Regions from separate parts of the Kitasatospora sp. NPDC056327 genome, predicted to be linked through region 3. Evidence: riboswitches for the same ligand, from Rfam matches in the RefSeq annotation. Region 3 holds a riboswitch; each other region holds the start of a gene.
The links. A riboswitch is a leader RNA that binds a small molecule or an ion and turns the genes downstream of it on or off. The one in region 3 is predicted to bind cyclic di-AMP.

Region 1 (6,258 bases), on a different contig from region 3:
GGGCGGCCGACCACGGTCGACGAGGAGCGGACCGCCCGGGCGGCGTGACCGGCCGCCGGGGCCGCCGGACACCCGAGCCGGACGGGGCCGGGGGCCGGCGGACGGGGGCAACTGAGCGGAACGTTCGATTCTGTAAGGTGGAGACCCGTTTCCGCGATGCAGAATTCCAGCGGTCCGGCGGGGCGCTCGCGGGCGTACGGCCTCCCCGACGGTCCCTCCCCCGACCGCGAAGGGAACCCCGGTGCCCCCGACCTCCGACAGCGCCGCGCGACCGACCACCGAGCGTTCGAGCGGCGGGGTGCAGTCCGTCGAGCGCGCCTTCCAGCTGCTGGAAGCGCTGGCCGACGCGGGCGGGGTGGCGACGCTCAGCGAGCTGTCCACCACCTCCGGACTGCCGATGCCGACCATCCACCGACTGGTCCGCACCCTCGTCCAGCAGGGCTACGTCCGCCAGGACAGCACACGCAGGTACACCCTCGGCCCCCGGCTGATCCGGCTCGGCGAGACCGCGGGGCGGCTGCTCGGCAGCTGGGCCCGCCCCTACCTGGCGGAGCTCATGGAGGCCACCGGCGAGACCGCCAACCTGGCGGTGCTGGAGGGCGGCGAGGTGGTCTACGTCGGCCAGGTGCAGTCACGGCGCTCGATGCGGATGTTCACCGAGGTCGGCCGCCGGGTGCAGCCGCACTGCACCGGTGTCGGCAAGGCACTGCTGGCGCAGCTGCCGGAGGAGGAGGCGCGCGCCGTCCTCGGCCCGGGCCCGCTGCCCGCGCTCACCCCGCACACCGTGACCGACCCGCAGGAGCTGATGCGCCTGCTCGCCGGGGCGCGCGGGCACGGCTTCATGGTCGACGACCAGGAGCAGGAGATCGGCGTGCGCTGCGTCGCGCTCCCCGTGCCGGGCGCGCCGGCCCCGACGGCGCTCTCGGTCTCCGGCCCGGAGGCCCGGATCCGGGCCCTGGAGGAGCAGGCCGGCACGGCCTCCCTGGTCCCGGTGATGCACGCGATCGCGGCCCGGCTCGGGCAGGTCCTGGCCCCCTGACGGCCCGGTGACCGGCCGCTCCCGACGGCGGGCCGACCGGCCGTGGGCGTTCGTCCGTTCGAGCCACCCGAGGGCGGGTTGTCCCGGTCCAGGCCGGGCGGTCGGCCACGCTGGTGCGGACGCGGCCCGCGACGGCGCGGGGCGCCGGACACGGAGGGCAGGGTGAGCGGCGATGGCCCGCAGCGGATCCGTTCGAGGAATCTTCGGTAGGTCCCTGGTGGTTGGGGGCACGGTGGTGGCACTGGCCGCCGGGCAGGCGTGGGCGACGGACTGTCCACCGGACGGCCAGGCGTCCGCACCGGGGGCGGGCGCCCCGGCACCGGTCGGCACGCCGGTCGTCCCGCCCGTCACGGACCCGGTGACCGAGCCGGGCACGGCGGATCCCGGCGCGGCCGGTCCGGGGACCGCCGCCGACCCCGGCGCGCAGGCCCCCGGGCCGGCCGCCGACCCGGCCGCGGCGGCCCTGCCGTCGGACTCCGACCTCTACGTGGTGCGGCTGGACCCGGACGCGGCCCCGCCCGGCGGCACCACCACGGTGCACGCCTTCGTCGGCAACCTCGGCCCGGACACCACCGCCTCGCCGTTCACCGTGGTGGTCACCCTGCCCGACGGCGTCACCGCCGAAGAACCGTTCTTCCCCGAGAACTGCTACGCCTTCCAGGACGGCCACCGGGTCCGCTGCAGCTTCCCGCCCGGCCTGCCGAAGTACCGCAGCGCGACGGCGCTGATCCCGGTCCGGCTGGCGGCGTCGCTCCCGGCCCCCGGCACGCTGACCGGCGGCTGGGTGTCGCTGCGCAGCGCCGACGACCGGCACCCGGAGAACAACCGCCAGCCGTTCGAGATCGCGGTCGTCGAGACGACCGAGCCGCGCCCGGCGGTCTGAGCGCCGGACGCGGCCCGGTGGACGCGCCGGTTACCGGTAGACGCGGAGGTAGTCCGCGGCGAAGGTGATCGGCGCGGTGCCCTGGGGCGCGGGGTGGTAGTTCCCCGCGCTCAGCGACAGGTTGAGGATCAGGTACGCGGACCAGCCGGCGCCGACGCCCTTGCCGTCCGAGTACACCTTGACCCCGTTGACGTACCAGTCGACGGAGCCGGCGCCGTAGTGGGTGCCGATGGTGACCCAGCCGTCCTTGGCTATCGCCTTGGCGTCGGTGTGGTAGAGGTGGCCCGGGTTGACGTGGTTGGTCAGCTCCAGCAGGTTCGGGTTGTCGGGGTGGTACTCGAAGGAGTCGATCTCCCCGTTGCCGTTCTTCCAGGTCCACAGGGCCGGCCAGGCGCCGGTGCCGGCCGGGAGCCTGACCCGGGTCTCGGCGTAGTCGCCGGCCTTCACCTGGAAGCCCTCGCCGGAGTACTCGGTGGTGAGCAGACCGGTGTCCCAGGACTGCTTGCCGTTCTCCAGCGTGTTGGCGCCCGGCTTGGCGGTGAAGGTCGCGACGCCGCCGGAGACGGAGACGTTGTTCCGGTTCAGCCAGTCGAGCTTGTTGTCGTCCGGGTTGTGGTTGCCGTAGCGGTAGGAGCTGCTGCGGTCGCCGGTCCAGCGGGTCCCGTAGGCGATCGGGCCGCTGAACTCCTCGGACCAGGTCAGCTGCTTGCCGGTGACGGGTATCCCGGTGCCGGGGGTGGGGGTCGGCGTGGGGGTCGGCGTCGGCGTCGGGATGGGGGTCGGCGTGGGCGTCGGGGTGGGCGTCGGGGTGGTCGTGGCCGGGGAGACCACCAGCTCCCGGGAGGGCAGGTTGTGCCAGGCGCCCGCCGCGTCCTGCCAGAAGCCGAACTGGGTGTACGTGCCGGCCGGCAGCGTCCGCGCACCGGTGGCGACCGTCAGACCACCGGGGCAGATCCGGGCGTCGGCGGTGCTGCCGGGGAAGTCGAGGTTGCGGCCGGCCGCGTCGCGGACCCCGACTCCGAGCGTCCTGGCCGTGAAGCAGGCCGAGGAGTGCACGGTGAGCGAGGCGGTCGACGCCTTGCCCGCGACCATGGTGGCCGGGGCGAGCCGGTCCTGGGTGACGGTCGGCAGAGTGGCGGCCCGGGCACCGGTGACGGCCGGCACGCCGCCGAGCAGTCCGGCACCGGTGACGGCGAGTGCCCCCGTGGCGGCGAGGGCGGCGGTGCGGCCGCGGCGGGAGGGCCGGGCGTGGCGGGCGGCGGGCCGGCGGCCGAACGCGCGGCGGGCGGCCGGGCCGTCCGGTTCGCCGGAGGCGGGCGGGGCGGGCTGCTGCGGGGCAGTGGTCATGGCAGGGTCCTCTGCGACGCCTGCGGGGTGAGCTGTCGGGTTCGGGCGCTGAGGTTGCCCGGCCGTCGGGAAACGGCTTCACCCCTAGCCGCGGCCCGGGCGCCGGAGCGCACGGGCGGGCACTGACCTGGGTCCCCCGCTCCCGTCCGCCGTGGTGCTCGGTTGCCGGCCGGCGGGTGGACAGGACTCGGCGTCCCGACGGCGGGGTCCGCTGTGGCGGACGTCTCTGCAGGCTAGGCAGTCCGTGCGAGCACGGACAACTTCCCCGGGAAGGTTGTCGCGCAGCTCACACCCCCTCCCGGCCGATGATCAACGGTCCGGCGGAGTCGATCCGTTGGGACGGCACCGGACCGCCCGGGGTCCCCGCCGGACCGTCCGCCGGGGTCGCGGGCCGTCCACGGTGGCGGGTCCGGCGGGGAAAGTGCGCCGCCGGGGCGAGGTGGTCGGATAGGTTGGGGATCCATCGTGCCCGGAGCCGTCCGGGCCGCACCGAGCACCGCCTCCAGAGACGAGGAGACCCGTCCCGCCATGACCGTGTCCCTGCCCGCCTTCGCCGGCCGCACCTACCTGTTCCGGGTCGACAACGGCGCGGCCTTCCGCAACGCCTACTCGGCCGACGGCAAGCGGCTGCGCTGGGAGGGCCTGGGCGAGTCGGCGGGCCAGTGGGAGGACGTCACCCTGCACGTCGCCGAGGTCGGTCCGCAGATCTACTTCGTGAGCTGGACCGAGGTCAGCGGCATCACCGTCAGCCACGTCATGGACCTCGCCCGGATGACGGTCCGGGCGTTCTGGACGTACGAGGGCGAGGGCGGCCGGGTCGGCGAGCTGCACACCGGCACGCTGGAGCGGGTGGTCTGAGCGACCGCGCCCGGGGGCCCTGCCGCCCGGGCCCGGCCGGGTCCACCGGCCGGGGCGGCCCCGGGGGTCAGGCCGACTGCCCGGCTCCCGGGACGACCAGGCGCTGGGAGATCCACTCCAGCGAGGACGGGAGCAGCTTGCTCCAGGTCTCGAAGTTGTGCCCGCCGGTGGCCAGCATGCTGTAGGACACCTTCATCGGGCTGCGCACGGCGGCCACGAACGCCTCGGTCTCGTGCCGGTACTGGCCGTCGCCCTCCCTGGTGCCGGCCAGCAGCACGGAGATCCCGGGCTGCGGCAGGTTCCTGAGCCGCCACATCAGATCGGCCTCGTTGCGCCGCTGGCCGCTGCCCTTGAAGAGGTCACCGGTGGACGGGTCCTCGGCGGCCTGGTAGTAGCCGGACAGCGAGACGGCGGTCGGGTAGACCTCCGGGTGACGCATCGCCAGCTTGAGGGCGCAGTAGCCGCCGGTCGAGTTGCCCATGAACGCCCAGGCCCTCGGATCGGCGGAGACCCGGTAGGTCGCCTGGATCGCCGAGGGCACGTCCTTGCTGAAGTACGTCTCGGACTGCGCTCCGCCCGGGATGTCCTCGCACTCGGTGTCCTGCGGCAGCGCCGGCGAGGGGCGCACCAGCACCATCACGGTCGGCTGCATGCGCCCCTCCTGGAGGAGCCTGAGTGCCGCGCCCGGGTAGTTCAGCCGGGTGACGAGGTTCTTGGCGATGCCGGGGAAACCGGTGCTGACGATCAGGACCGGGAACTGCTTCTGCTCGTACTCCGGCTGGAAGTACTGCGGCGGCAGGTACACGTACCCGTCGGTGGAGAGCCGGGTGGTGGCGCCGTCGATGCGGACCTCGCGGATCTCGCCGGACTTCTCGCGGTCCCGGCCGAGCGCGCCGCCGCCCTGCACCTCGGCGTGCCCGATGGTCTCCACGCGCAGCCGGCCGGAGGCGTCCACCTTGTTCTGGATGACCACCGGCCCGCTGTCGCCGGTGCCCAGCAGGTCGTCCCAACTGCTGTAGAACGCGAAGTAGTTGTTGGCAACCAGACCGAGTGCGGCGAGCACCGTCAGCTGGGTGGCGAGCAGGGCGCCGATCCGGCCGAGGACCGCCCGCCAGCCGCGCCTCGACAGTCTCGGCCACAGCCAGACCGTGGCGGCCATCGCCGCGACGGCGATCAGGACGGTCAGTGCCAGCACCTTGTGGCTCGTCAGACCCATGTCGTGTTTGCTCCCACGCCTCGTACTCCCCCGCCCCCGGGGGAAGGACACCCGGGAGGGCCGCCCCGGTTCCCCCCGTCCGCCGGGGAGCCGTTCACCGGCGCGCGACCCCTCAGCCTAGCGTCCGCGCGGACCGCTCCGCCCCCGCCGACCAGCGGGAACGCGCTCGGCCCGGAGGAGGAGCGGCGGTGGCGGCGCCGGGGCGGGGCGGGTCGCCGGCCGGGGCGCGGCATCAGCCGAGGGCGGCCCAGAGCGCCAGGCCGCCGGTGAGTTCGCGCACGCAGCGGGCGCCGAGTTCGCGGGGCGAGCCGGGGCCGGTGACCGGGGCGTCGGAGAACGCCCACTCCTCCAGGGCGACCCGGATCGCGGCGGTGGCGGCGGCCGCGGCGAGCCGGATCTCCAGCGCGTCGGTGCCCGGGGGGCAGCGGTCGGTGATCGCGGCCAGCAGCCGCCCCTCGGAGTCGGCGTGCACCCGCTGCCAGACCGTGCCGAGCCGCCGGTCGCGCAGCAGGTCCCGGGTCCACCGCATGGCCTCGGCGGCGTGCGCGTCGGCGGGGCTCAGCGAGTCGGCGGCGGAGCGCTCCAGCGCCTCGCGGACCGGCAGGTCGGCGGCGCTCTCGGTGAACAGCCGCACCCAGCGCTCGCCGCCGGCCGCGAGCAGCGGGGCGACGGCGTCCTCCTTCTCCGAGAAGTAGCGGTAGAAGGTGCGCAGCGAGATGCCCGAGGCCTGGGCGATCTCCTCCGCGGTGACGGCCTCGGCGCCCCGGGCGGCGAACAGCCCGGCCGCGGCCCGGGCGATCTCCAGCCGGGTGGTCTCGCGGCGGCGCTGGTTCAGGGTGGGGCGTCCGGTCACCGGCTCAGCGTACGCGGACGGTACGACACCCTGCACATCATGCATCTCCGGCACATCAGGAC
Region 2 (6,258 bases), on a different contig from region 3:
TCCGAGGGCAGCTCGGCTCCGGCGAAGTGCCGCTCGGTCAGCCGGACGCAGCCGATGTCCACCGAGCGCGCCGCCTCGACGCCGTCCGCGCCGAGCACGAACTCGGTCGAACCGCCGCCCAGGTCGAAGACCAGGTACGGGGCGGCGAACTGACCGCCGGTGAGCTCCTTGGTGGCACCGACGAAGGACAGGTGCGCCTCCTCCTCGCCGCTGACCACCTCGGGCTCGACCCCCAGGGCCGCGCGGACGCCGTCGACGTACTCGGCGCTGTTCTCGGCGTCCCGGGAGGCACTGGTCGCGACGAAGCGGATCCGCTCGGGGCCCACCCCGAAGCCGGAGATCACCCCGGCGTACTCCCGGCACGCGGCGAAGGTGCGCTCCAGCGCGTCCGGGTGCAGCCGGCCGGTGCGGTCCACGCCCTGGCCCAGCCGGTTGATGGTCATCCGCCGGTCGAGGTCGGTGATCGCCCCGGTCTCCGGGTCGAGGTCCGCGACCAGCAGCCGGATCGAGTTGGTCCCGCAGTCGATCGCGGCCACCCGGGTCGTGGTCATGCGCCGGCCTCCCCCGCCTCGTCCGCCCCGCGCGCGGCCCGCTTGGCGGCGCGCTCGGCGGTCTTCTGCTCCTTGGCCGCGATCACGGCCCCGTGGTCCTGCTCCTTGGCCCGGTTGCGGGCCACCCGGTCACCGGCGGCCGCGACCTCGGCGGCGGAGACGCAGGGGCCCTTGGCCCACCAGTCCTCCAGCATGCCGATCGCCTCGTCGCCGAGCGGGTTGACGCCCTCGCCGGCCGCAAGCGAGTGGCCGACCAGCACGTGCAGGCACTTGACCCGGTCCGGCATGCCACCGGCACTCGGGAAGCCCTCCAGCACCTCGATGGCGTCCCGGCGGGCGATGTAGTCCTCGTGCGCCTTCCGGTACGCCTCGGCCAGCTCCGGCTCCTCGGCGAGCCGGGCGGTCTGGTCCTTCATCACGCCGTCGGCCTCCAGGGTGCCGATCAGCGAGGCCGCCTTGGGGCAGGTCAGGTAGTACAGCGTGGGGAACGGCGTGCCGTCCGGGAGCCGGGGGGCCGTCTCCACGACGTCCGGGTTGCCGCACGGGCAGCGGTGGGCCACGCCGCGCAGACCGCGCGGGACCCGGCCGAGCTGTGCGGCGATGGCCGCGACGTCCTCGTCGGAGACGTTGGGGTGGTTCTCAGTGGTCATGGGGGGAGCTGTCTCCAGCGGGGACGGGGGCGGGTGGTGAGGAGGGGGCGGGCTGCGCCGGGGCGGCCGGGGGCGGGGCGACGGGTGCCGCCGGGGCGGCGGCAGCGGCGTCCACGGAGTCCCAGACACTGGCGTACCAGGGCCGGGCGGCCTTGGCCGGAGCGGCGGCCGGACCGGCCGCGGGCGGTGGCGCGCCCAGCGCGGACTTCGCCGCGTCCCGGGCCGCCGGGTCCACCGCGATGTACGGGGTCTCCCCCGGCATCGCGTAGTGCAGCCGGGTGCGGGCCTGCGCCCTGACGTACTCCGGGTCCTGCCAGCGGGCCTTCTCCCGGCGCAGCTGCTCGACCTGCTGCCGGGCGTGCTCGGCCCGGGCCCGCTGGGCCGAGATCTCCGAGCGCTGCGAGATGAACTGCCGCGTCGGGTACGCCAGGATCGCCACCAGTGAGCAGAGCACCAGCACGAGGACGGTCGCCCGGCTCGTGAACCGGGGCCGGGCCGCCAAGCCCGGGATCCTCCAGCCTGCCATCTCCGGTGTCCCCTCCTGGTCGCGACGGTGCCCCGCCGTCCACCCTACGGGGTGAACGGCGGGGCACCGGTCAGGCGTGCGCTACCGGGCGGCCGGCGGGACCGGCCGGGCGCCGCCGGGCGGGCTCAGCCCTCGTGCTTGAACCGCGGGAAGGCGCCGCGGCCGGCGTACTCGGCGGCGTCGTCGAGGATCTCCTCGATGCGCAGCAGCTGGTTGTACTTGGCGACGCGCTCGGAGCGGGCCGGGGCGCCGGTCTTGATCTGGCCGCAGTTGGTGGCGACGGCGAGGTCGGCGATGGTGACGTCCTCGGTCTCGCCGGAGCGGTGCGACATCATGCAGCGGTAGCCGTTGCGCTGGGCCAGCTCGACGGCGTCCAGGGTCTCGGTCAGCGAGCCGATCTGGTTCACCTTCACCAGCAGCGCGTTGGCGGTGCCGGTCTCGATGCCGCGGGCCAGGCGGGCCGGGTTGGTGACGAACAGGTCGTCGCCGACCAGCTGGACCTTGTCGCCCAGCTTCTCGGTCATGGCCTTCCAGCCGTCCCAGTCCGACTCGTCCAGCGGGTCCTCGATGGAGACCAGCGGGTAGGCGGCGACCAGGCCGGCGTAGTACTCGATGAGCTCGGCGGAGGTGAGCGCCTTGCCCTCGAACTGGTAGGCGTCGTCCTCGAAGAACTCGGAGGCGGCGACGTCCAGAGCCAGCGCGATGTCCTTGCCGGGCACGTAGCCGGCCTTCTGGATGGCCTCGACGATGAGGTCCAGGGCCTCGCGGTTGGAGTCCAGGTTCGGGGCGAAGCCGCCCTCGTCGCCCAGACCGGTGGAGAGGCCGCGCTCCTTCAGCACGCCCTTGAGCGTGTGGTAGACCTCGACACCCCAGCGGACGGCCTCGGAGAAGGACTCCGCGCCGATCGGGGCGATCATGAACTCCTGGATGTCGACGTTGGAGTCCGCGTGCGAGCCGCCGTTGAGGATGTTCATCATCGGGACCGGCAGGACGTGCGCGTTCGGGCCGCCCAGGTAGCGGAACAGCGGCAGGTCGCTGGCCTCGGAGGCGGCGTGCGCGACGGCCAGCGAGACGCCCAGGATGGCGTTGGCGCCGAGCGAGGACTTGTCCGGGGTGGCGTCCAGGTCGAGCATGGCCTGGTCGATCAGGCGCTGCTCGGTGGCGTCGTAGCCGACCAGCTCCGGGCCGATCTGCTCGATGACGGCCAGCACGGCCTTCTCGACGCCCTTGCCGAAGTAGCGGTTCTTGTCGCCGTCGCGGAGCTCCAGCGCCTCGAACGCACCGGTGGAGGCACCCGACGGAACGGCGGCACGGCCGGTGCTGCCGTCGTCGAGGCCGACCTCGACCTCGACCGTGGGGTTGCCGCGCGAGTCGAGAATCTCACGGGCGACGACGACATCGATGGACGGCACGAGGCATCTCCTAGCGGAAGCAGGTTCGGCTGACGGTGGATGCCGGTCGGCCGGACGATTGCGGAGTCGTTACGACCAGAGCCTAACCGCACGGACTGTCCGGGCCACGTCGACCTCGGTTCCGTCTCAGCGTGTGGCCCGGTTACCCACCGGTAGTTCACCTGGTTGCCCGACCCGGGAGGCCCGGATGGGGACGAAGGGGACCGAACGCCGGCCGGCCGCACCCCGGGGGCGCGGCCGGCCGGGGCGCGGTACGGCCCTTCGGGGCGGCGGCCGATCGACCGGGAACGGCCCCTCGGGCGCGTCACGGGCCGGTCGGCGCGGCGTCAGGCGAGGGCCAGGACCTGGCCCGGGACGATCAGGTTCGGGTCGGTGCCGACGGTGCCGCGGTTGCCGTCGTACAGCGCCTGCCAGCCGCCCTGGACGTGCTGGGAGGCGGCGATCCCGGCGAGCGTGTCGCCGGACCGGACGGTGTAGCCCTGGCCGGCCTGCTGCTGCGCGGCGGCCGGGGCGGCGGCCTGGCCGGCGTACTGCTGGTAGACGTCCTGGTGGCTGGTCCAGTACCAGCCACCGTTGTTCTGGTACCAGAAGACCTTGGCGTCGGCGTCCCAGCCGGACTTGCCGGCGAACGACGGCGCCTGCTGCTGGGCCTGCGGGGCCGGTGCGGTCTGCGGCTTCGGGGCGGCGTGCTTCGGGGCGTACGGCTTGGCGGTCCGCTCCTGGGCGGCCTGCGGGGTCTGCGCCTTGGGGGCGGCGTGCTTCGGCGCGGCCGGCTTCGGGGCCTCCTGCTTCGGGGCCTCCTGCTGCGGCTGGGCCTGCGGCTTCGGAGCGGCCGGCTTGGCGTCCGTCGAGGTGTCGACCGCCGCCGGGGCGCCGCCCTTGGTCAGTCCGGCCTTCTTGGAGCAGACCGGCCAGGCACCCGGACCCTGCGAGGCGAGCACCTTCTCGGCGACCGAGATCTGCTGCGCCTTCGAGGCCTGGTTGGCCTGCGGCGCGAAGGCGTTGCCGCCGTACGCCTTCCAGGTGCTGGAGGTGAACTGCAGACCGCCGTAGAAGCCGTTGCCGGTGTTGATGCTCCAGTTGCCGCCGCTCTCGCACTGGGCGACCGAGTCCCAGGTGGAGACCGGGGCGGCGGAGGCGCCGGTGGCGCTCAGGATCGGCATCGCGAGTCCGACGCCGGCGACACCGGCGACGGCGATGGCCTTCTCGGCCTGGGTGCGACGACGGTGACGGCCAGTTCCAACGAACAGCATGAGACGTCCCTCTCCGCACGCCTGCGAGGTGAGCTGTCGGGTTCGGACCGGGAGGTGGCCCGGCCGCGCGGAGGCGGCTTCACCCCTAGCCGTGGGAGACGGCGCAAAACCTGGGTCCCCCGCCCCTGCCCAGGGTTCTGGTCGGTTTCCCGGAGCGCGACGGGCAGGACTCGGCGTTCCGCGCACGGGGCCCGCAGCAGCGGGCTCCCCGGAGACTAGACAGATCATCAGAGCAATCACAAGCTCATATCGCCGACATCACACGAACATCACGTCATGTGAATGATTGCCTACCAACCGAGGATGTTTGTCCGGATTGATGCGGGTTCATGACCCGTGAAACCGCAGGTCGGCGACGATCCGTCAGCGTGTCGCACGCCTTCCCCTGCTGCCGCCGATCACCGTCATCCGCCGTCCGGCCGGCCGTTCCCGTCGTTCGGAAGTGCCCCGGCGGGCAGTTTCTCCGGCGTGAATTCCACGGGAAGTTCACGAAGTCCACGCATGATCAGACCGCCGCGCCAGCGGAGCTCCTCCGGGCCCGCGGCGAGCCGCAGGTCCGGCAGCCGGGACAGCAGGGTGGTCAGCGCGGCCCGCCCCTCCAGCCGGGCCAGCGGGGCGCCGATGCAGTAGTGGATGCCGTGGCCGAAGCCCAGGTGCGGGTTGTCCGTCCGGGCCAGGTCCAGGGTGTTCTCGTCCGGGAACCGGGCCGGGTCCCGGTCCGCCGCCGCGAGCACCACCAGCACCGGGTCGCCGACCGGGATCGCCACCCCGCCGATGGTCAGCGGACTGGTCGCGAACCGCCAGGTGGCGAGCTCCACCGGTCCGTCGTAGCGCAGGAGTTCCTCGATCCCGGTCTCCAGCAGCGCGCTCTCGCCGCGCCCGATCGACTCCTGGAGCAGGGCGCGCTGCCCCGGGTTGCGCAGCAGCGCGTACACGCCGTTGCCGATCAGGTTGACCGTCGTCTCGAAACCGGCGAAGAGGAGGATGAAGGCCATCGCCGCGGCCTCGTTCCCGGTGAGGTGCTCCCCGTGGTCGCTGGCCCGGATCAGCCCGGAGATCAGGTCGTCGCCGGGGTCCGCCCGCTTGCGGTGGATCAGCTCCGCCAGGTAGGCCCGCATCCGCTTCACCGCGCGCCCCACGCCGCCGCGCTGACCGCCGCCGTGCCGGATCATCATCCCGGCCCAGTCCCGGAAGTCGTCCTGGTCCTCGGCCGGCACCCCGAGCAGGTCGCAGATCGCGTAGATGGGGAGCGGGAAGGCGAACTCGTGGATGAGGTCGGCGGAACCGCGGGCCGCGAACCCGTCGATCAGCCGGTCGGTCAACTGCTGCACCCTCGGCTCGAAGGCCGCCACCCGGCGCGGCGTGAACGCCTTCGACACCAGGCGGCGCAACCGGGTGTGGTCCGGCGGGTCGATGTTCAGCAGGTGCGTCATGAGGTCGGCCTGGCGCTCGCCCGGGATGCCGACCCGGCCGGTGCGGTGCGCCTGCTCGCTGTGGTGCACCGGGTTCTTGGAGAGCCTGCTGTCCGCGAGCGCCTGCCGGGCGTCCGCGTACCGAGTGACCAGCCACGCCTCCACCCCGCTCGGCAGGGTGGTCCGGTGCACCGGCTCGTGCTCGCGCAGCCACGCGTACGCCGGGTACGGATCGGCGGCGAACTCCCAGGTGAACAGGGGCGGACGGGCGGCGTCGGACTGAGCTGGCATGGGTCGACGGTATCCCGAGCGTGTCCCGGCCGGCGCACGGCGTGCTCGCGGGCGGCGGCGGCCCGCCGGCCGCGTGCCATGTACACGCAGGAGCGGCCGTGCGCAATGTCCGCCGGGCGCAACAGGCGTGAGCCTGGTCACCTGAGGGGTAATTCCTGTTGCG
Region 3 (6,253 bases):
GCCTCCTCCAGGCCGACATAGGTCTGGAACCACCCCGGCAGTACGTCGTTGAAGCTGTGCCACCAGCCCGACTTGTTCGCCTCCCGGACCAGGCCGAGCAACGCCTCGCGTTCGAGGCCGTCGTCCACGCCGTAGAGGCTGAGCAGGTCGGCGACGTCACGTTCCTTGAAGCTGACCCGGCCGAGTTCCATGCGGCTGATCTTGGACTCGGAGGCGCGAATCGCGTAGCCCGCGTCCTCGCGGGTGATGCCGCGCGTCTCGCGGAGCCGGCGCAGCTGGGAGCCGAGGAGGATCCGGCGGACCATCGAGCCGCCGCCCGGCTGAACTGTGGTCATGCGGTCCTAACCTCCACCTAGGGCAAACAGCGCACAGTCTGCCATCAGATGAGCGCTCACGGTGCCGATACTGACGGATGTTCCTATCAGTTCTGCACTCCGCACACCAGGATGCACGTGCATCCGGCGCTTGCATATGCCATTTGAACGACTGCACGTGAATCGACTCTTGCATCTGCAGTGAGCGCAGAGCACGATGGTGCACGTGCACCTGCACATCCCTGGCAATCCCGCGGGCTCCGCGTCGACCCCACGCGCGACTCCGTGCACCGGCCCGGCAGCGCCCCCGCGCCTCCGGGCCACGTGCGCGCGCGCCTGGTCGAGGGGCGGCCGCGCGGCCGAGCGAGTCGGAGGTGACCGGCATGACCCCGGCGGGTCCAGCCGTGTCCGCCCCCTTATGGGAGGAGCTCTTCATGAGCACCGGAACGGCTTTGGCAGTCGACCCCCATGTGGTCACCTGTACGCTCGCTCCCCGCTATGAAGCCGTAAGAACCGCGCGCGACTTCGCCAGGACCGCCCTGCAGCGCTGGGGACTGGGCGAGCTCTTCGACGACGTCGCGCTGGTGGCCTCGGAGCTGGTGACCAACGCGCTGCGGCACGCCATCGGCGCGTGCCCCACCGCGGCGGACGACTACGACTTTCCCATGCACCCGGCGGCCGAGGGCCGGCTGCCGATCCGAATAAGCCTCGTTCACCGTGCGCCCCAGGTGGTCTGCGCGGTGAGCGATCCCAGCAGCACCGGCCCGGTGGCCCGGGAGGCGGACTTCGTGGCGGAGTCCGGCCGGGGCCTGCACCTGGTCGACTCGTTCAGCCGCTCCTGGGGATGGCACCCACTGGGCGGCGGCAAGGTCGTCTGGGCGCTGTTCGAGGCGGAGGAGGCACAGCGGACGGCACCCGTCCCGGTCCCCGTCGCCGAGTTCGGCGGACGGCACCGGCGCTCGGCCTGACCCCGGCCGCGGCGGGACACCCCTCCGGGACCCACCGCACCGCGGAACACCGGCCGGCACCGGACCGAACGGCACTTCGACGCATCAGCACCCCGGACATGGCGACCGGCGGCCCTCGGGCAGCGGGCACCGGCAGCCACCCGGCGGTGCGCCCCTCCGATCCGCGTGCGGCGGCTCGGCACGGCGGCGGACGGCGGAGGCCTCCTGGAGCGGCGACGGCGGCACCGGCGTCCGGACGGACCCGGACCCCCGGCGCTCCGGCCCGGGAGTCAGGACACCCGGAGCGGACGGTCCGGGGGCGAACGGTCCGGCGGAACGGCCCCGGACACGAATAAAGGCCGTCGTGGTGTCAGCACCCACGACGGCCCCCCGATGGTGAAGCCGGCGACCGGTCAGACCGCCAGGTGGTCGAACTCCCCGTCCTTGGCCCCCAGGAGCAGTGCGGCGATCTCGGCGCGCGTGTAGATGAGCGCCGGACCGTCCGGGAACCGCGAGTTGCGCATCGCCACGTCGCCTCCCGGAAGGGCGGCGAACTCGACGCAGTTCCCCTGCGAATTGCTGTGCAGGCTCTTCTGCCAGACCACGCCCTCAAGGTCGGTGGCGGCCATCCCGTTGTACGTGTCGAACGGGTCGTAAGTGTTGTGCGTGTCGTGCATAGAAATCTCCCGAAGAGCTCCGGAGTGGGTCGTTCAGCTCGGCGCCCCCGGCCACGGCCGAACGGCCGGGCCGGCCCCGTACCGGCCCGGCACACCGCCTCACTTGACGTGATGATAGCTCCAGTGCACGTGCATCAGCACGGGACGTTGCAGGTGCACGGCCTTTTCGACACCGAACCGGAACTCTTCACAAGGCACCCACCTGACGGTACGTAAGCGGACATAGCAGACTGAATCGGCAAGCCGTCGCTAACCGCCCGTAGGCGACCACCCGCCGATTGTTGATCTTCGAACGCCGGGAGTCGCACTCCCGTGACCCTCCGTCAGACCGTCCGCGCGCTGTGAGACATCTCACGCGCCACCCCGGCAACGCAAGACCCCTTCCGGCGCATCCCCATCACTGCCGGGCGAACTGCCGACCGGGCGTCTGGTATGTCCGCTTTTGCGGGCTGCCGCCCCGCTCGGCACGGCAGCCGACTGCAGGCCGGGCGGGGCGATGTCCTACGATCTCCGCCATGAGCACCGCAGCCATCCCGGGCGCGCCACTGCCCGTCCGCACTCCAGGCTCCCGTGCGCGGGGGCGCCACCGCCGTCCCGAGCGCCCCGAGATCCCGGCCGGTTCCCCGGCCCTGCTGCTCGCCGTCCCCGCGGCCGCCGGGCCGGAATCCCGCTCCGTGGTCGAGGAACTGCTGTCCATCGTCCGCAGCGAGCAGAACGGCGTGCGGACCGCAGCCGGATACCTGCCCTCCGGCGACGCCGACGGCGGGAACCACGGCGAGCGCACCGTCGCCGAACTGCTGGCCGAGGCCGCCGAGGCGGGCCTGCCCGCGCCGGTCGTGGTGCCGCTGGTGCCCGGGCCGCACGACTTCCTCCCCGCCCTGCACGAGCTCGCCGCCGAGTACGGCGCGCCCGTCACCGACGCGCTGGGCCCGCACCCGCTGCTCGCCGAGGGCGTCCACGTCCGCCTCTCCGAGGCCGGACTGGCCCGCGCCGACCGGGCCCGGCTGTTCGCCATCGCGACCGCCGCCGACGGCGTGGTGCTCACCACCGCCGGCGGTAAGGCCGCGGCCGACGCCGCCGGCATCACCGGCATGCTGCTGGCCGCCCGGCTCGCCGTGCCGGTCGTCCCCGCCGCGCTGGACGTGCCCGGCTCGGTCGCCGACGCCGTCGCCCACCTCAAGGAGATGGGTGCCCAGAACCCGGCGTTGGCCCCGCTGGTGATCGGCCCCGAGGCGGACGCGGAGCTGCTCGCCGCGGCCGCCGAGGAGTCGGGCTGCCCGTCGGCCGCACCGCTGGGCGCCTACCAGGCGGTCGGCCAGCTGGTCGCCTCCACCTATCTGGCCGCGCTGCCGGCCTTCGACCCCGCCGACGCCGGGGAGACCGACGCCGAGGAGAGCGGCTCCCGGGCCGGCGGGCGGCACGCCGCCCAGTAACGGCACCTGCCAGGACCGCGCGGGATACCGCGCGAAGGGGCCCGGAACGGACGCACCGTTCCGGGCCCTTTCGGCGTCCGGCGACCCGAGCCGGCGGGCGACGGTGCTCCGGCCGGCCGGGCGGGGTGCCCACCGCGGCGCCCACCGCCGGGCGCCTCCGCCGCCACCGCGATGACGCCCCCTCCGCTGACGCCCCGGTAGCGGGCGCGGACCCGGGCGGGCCCGCGCCGGAGCGGGGTGACGGAGGTTCCGCTGACGGGCCGGATGGTGACGGGACCGCAGACGCCGACGGAGCCGCCGTTCCCTGCGGGCGAGCCGGGCGGGCCGAGCGGATGCTCCGCCCGCCCCCGGGGCGGTGGTACCGGGTGTCGCCGGGGTCGCCCTCCGGGACTCACCGGAGAACCCGGGCCGCGCGCACGACTGATCCGCCCGCCGCCGGTCGCCGCGCAGCCGGCGCCCGAGGCGAACTGGTGAGGCGCTTCAGGACATCTGATGAGCATTGAAGATATTTCGGGCGAGATGTCCGTTCTGATCCGATTTACCACCCAATGACCTCAACTCGACCCGTTGGCCCGGCGATCGCTTGGCCGCCCGCCCACCGGCGCCCGCCGGCGGGCGAGCCTCCCCCGGTGCGACCGGGCCGCCCCGACGCCCCGCCCGCACCCTGAGGCACAGGCAGGTGCGGTGCCCGCGAAGGACGTTGCCGAAAGCCGGGCATTTCTGATCATGAAGGACGACCAATCGACCCGCGAGCCGTAAACCGTGACGAGCGTCACACATGTTTGCGGTTTGAAGCCGCCTCTGCTTAACGTGCTCCCCGTTCGTGGCCACACGGACCCAGCTCGTTCGCAACGCCGAGTCCTGCCGTCGGGCGTGCTGGAAGTGCAATGCACCACGGCAGGAGCGGGGGAACCACAGGTAGTTCGCCCAGGACCGGTCCTCGGACCGGCCCGGGGCTAGGGGTGAAGCCGCGTCCACAGCGCGGCCGGGCAACTCCGGCCCGAATCCGACAGCTCACCTCGCAGGCGTGGGAGAGGACCGCGTCTTCATGCTGCCCACCAACGGCACCCGTCTGTCCGGCCGTACCCGCCGCGCGATCGCCGCCCTCGGCGTCGCGGGCATCGGCCTCACCGTTCCCTGCCTGACCACCGGCACCGCCTCCGCCGCGACCGTCGCCACCTGGGACAAGGTCGCCCAGTGCGAGAGCGGCGGCAACTGGAGCATCAACACCGGCAACGGCTTCTACGGCGGTCTCCAGTTCACCGGCTCCACCTGGGCCGGCTTCGGCGGCACCGCGTTCGCCGCGCGCGCCGACCTCGCCACCAAGGACCAGCAGATCGCGGTCGCCGAGAAGGTCCTGGCCGTCCAGGGCCCCGGCGCCTGGCCGGTCTGCTCGGTCAAGGCCGGCCTGACCAAGGGTGGCACCCCGGCCGCCGTGGACACCTCGACCGCCGCCGAGCCGGCCCCCGCCCAGACCCCGGCGCCTGCCGCCAAGCCCGCTGAGAAGCCCGCCGCCAAGCCCGCCGAGAAGCCGCAGGCCCAGGCCCAGGCGCCTGCCGCGGCCGACGCCGCCACCGGGGGCCAGGACCGGCAGCAGCACCGTCAGCAGGCCGGTTCCCGGGCCGCCGCGGACTACACCGTGGCCGCCGGCGACTGGCTGTCCGGCATCGCCGACCGGAACAAGGTCCAGGGCGGCTGGGAGCGGCTGTACGAGCTCAACCGGGCCACCCTCACCGAGGGCCCGCACACCATCTACCCCGGCCAGCGCCTCGACCTGGGCGACCGCGCCCAGGGCCAGGGCTTCGACTGGTTCAACCGTGCCCGGGGCGGCGCGCAGGACACGGACCGGACCCCGGCCACCGAGTCCGCGGCCAAGCCGGCCACGAAGCCGGCCACGAAGCCCGCCGCCCAGGCCGAGACCCCGGCGCCGGCGCCGACCGCCACCGGCGGCATGGCCGCCGCCGTCTCCTTCGCCCAGTCGAAGGTCGGCCAGGCCTACGTCTACGGCGGCACCGGCAACGGCGGCTGGGACTGCTCCGGCCTCACCCAGGCCGCGCTGCGCGCCGCGGGCGTCTCCGTCCCGCGCGTCGCCGCCGACCAGGCCGCCGCGTCCACCCACGTGTCGCTGGACGCCCTCAAGGTCGGCGACCTGCTGTTCTGGTCCAACAACGGCAAGGACTCCGGCGTCTACCACGTCGCGCTCTACATCGGCGACGGCAAGTACGTCGAGGCCGCCAACCCGAGCTCGGGCGTGCGCCTGCAGACCGTCGCCAACTGGGCGCCGGACTTCGCCGGCCGGGTCTGATCCGGGAACGCCCGGTGCCCCGGGGAGCGTGCGACCGCTCACCGGGGCACCGGCACGCCCGGCCCCGCCCCGGTGGCCGGACCGCCCCCGGGGCCCGGCCGCCGCACGGTCATGGTCAAAGCGGGCCGCAGCGGGCATGCTGCTGCTCTGCACCCGAGGAGGAGTCACCATGGCCCAGGTCACCGTCTCGCTCGACGCCAACCTCGCGATCGACGCGATGATGCTGTCCGGCACCAAGAGCCCGCAGGACGCCGTCGAACTGATCCTCCGCGACTACCTGGAGCGGGGCCGGCGCACCGAGACCCGCACCGGTGACGCCGCCGACGGCCAGCAGGGCCATCGAGACGCAGCCGTAGAAGGGGGCGACGGAAGGGTCGAGCAGGTGGGCGCGGGCCTGGTCGCGGTGGTGGAGCCAGTGCCCGGCGCGGGCGGTGAGCAGGACGGCGAGGGCGGCGGCGGACAGCGCCCAGACGAGCTGGCAGGCCACGCGTTGGCCGGGGAGCTGGTACGGGAGGGTCGCGCCGGCGTTGGCGAGGATCGCCGTACCCATGACGCAGGCGTACCAGTTGGGGCCGAG

Region 1: linked by a shared signal. The riboswitch ahead of ACFCX4_RS09540 (hypothetical protein) and the one ahead of ACFCX4_RS33440 (transglycosylase family protein) in region 3 are both predicted to bind cyclic di-AMP.
Region 2: linked by a shared signal. The riboswitch ahead of ACFCX4_RS07650 (transglycosylase family protein) and the one ahead of ACFCX4_RS33440 (transglycosylase family protein) in region 3 are both predicted to bind cyclic di-AMP.

The regions. Positions count from the first base shown of each region.
Region 1 is NZ_JBHJRC010000044.1:19,754-26,011, forward strand. It holds partial or broken gene ACFCX4_RS09525 (amidohydrolase family protein) at 1-48, shown strand, start outside; gene ACFCX4_RS09530 (IclR family transcriptional regulator) at 242-1,039, shown strand; gene ACFCX4_RS09535 (hypothetical protein) at 1,257-1,922, shown strand; gene ACFCX4_RS09540 (hypothetical protein) at 1,953-3,269, opposite strand; cyclic di-AMP (ydaO/yuaA leader) riboswitch at 3,272-3,397, opposite strand; gene ACFCX4_RS09545 (hypothetical protein) at 3,798-4,127, shown strand; gene ACFCX4_RS09550 (alpha/beta hydrolase) at 4,195-5,343, opposite strand; gene ACFCX4_RS09555 (TetR/AcrR family transcriptional regulator) at 5,576-6,196, opposite strand.
Region 2 is NZ_JBHJRC010000032.1:461-6,718, forward strand. It holds gene ACFCX4_RS07630 (exopolyphosphatase) at 1-551, opposite strand, end outside; gene ACFCX4_RS07635 (DUF501 domain-containing protein) at 548-1,219, opposite strand; gene ACFCX4_RS07640 (septum formation initiator family protein) at 1,191-1,703, opposite strand; gene eno (phosphopyruvate hydratase) at 1,853-3,139, opposite strand; gene ACFCX4_RS07650 (transglycosylase family protein) at 3,466-4,392, opposite strand; cyclic di-AMP (ydaO/yuaA leader) riboswitch at 4,397-4,546, opposite strand; gene ACFCX4_RS07655 (cytochrome P450) at 4,797-6,095, opposite strand.
Region 3 is NZ_JBHJRC010000385.1:626-6,878, forward strand. It holds gene ACFCX4_RS33420 (helix-turn-helix domain-containing protein) at 1-335, opposite strand, end outside; gene ACFCX4_RS33425 (ATP-binding protein) at 749-1,282, shown strand; gene ACFCX4_RS33430 (DUF397 domain-containing protein) at 1,675-1,938, opposite strand; gene ACFCX4_RS33435 (hypothetical protein) at 2,454-3,371, shown strand; cyclic di-AMP (ydaO/yuaA leader) riboswitch at 4,214-4,412, shown strand; gene ACFCX4_RS33440 (transglycosylase family protein) at 4,399-5,676, shown strand; partial or broken gene ACFCX4_RS33445 (C4-dicarboxylate ABC transporter) at 5,987-6,253, opposite strand, start outside.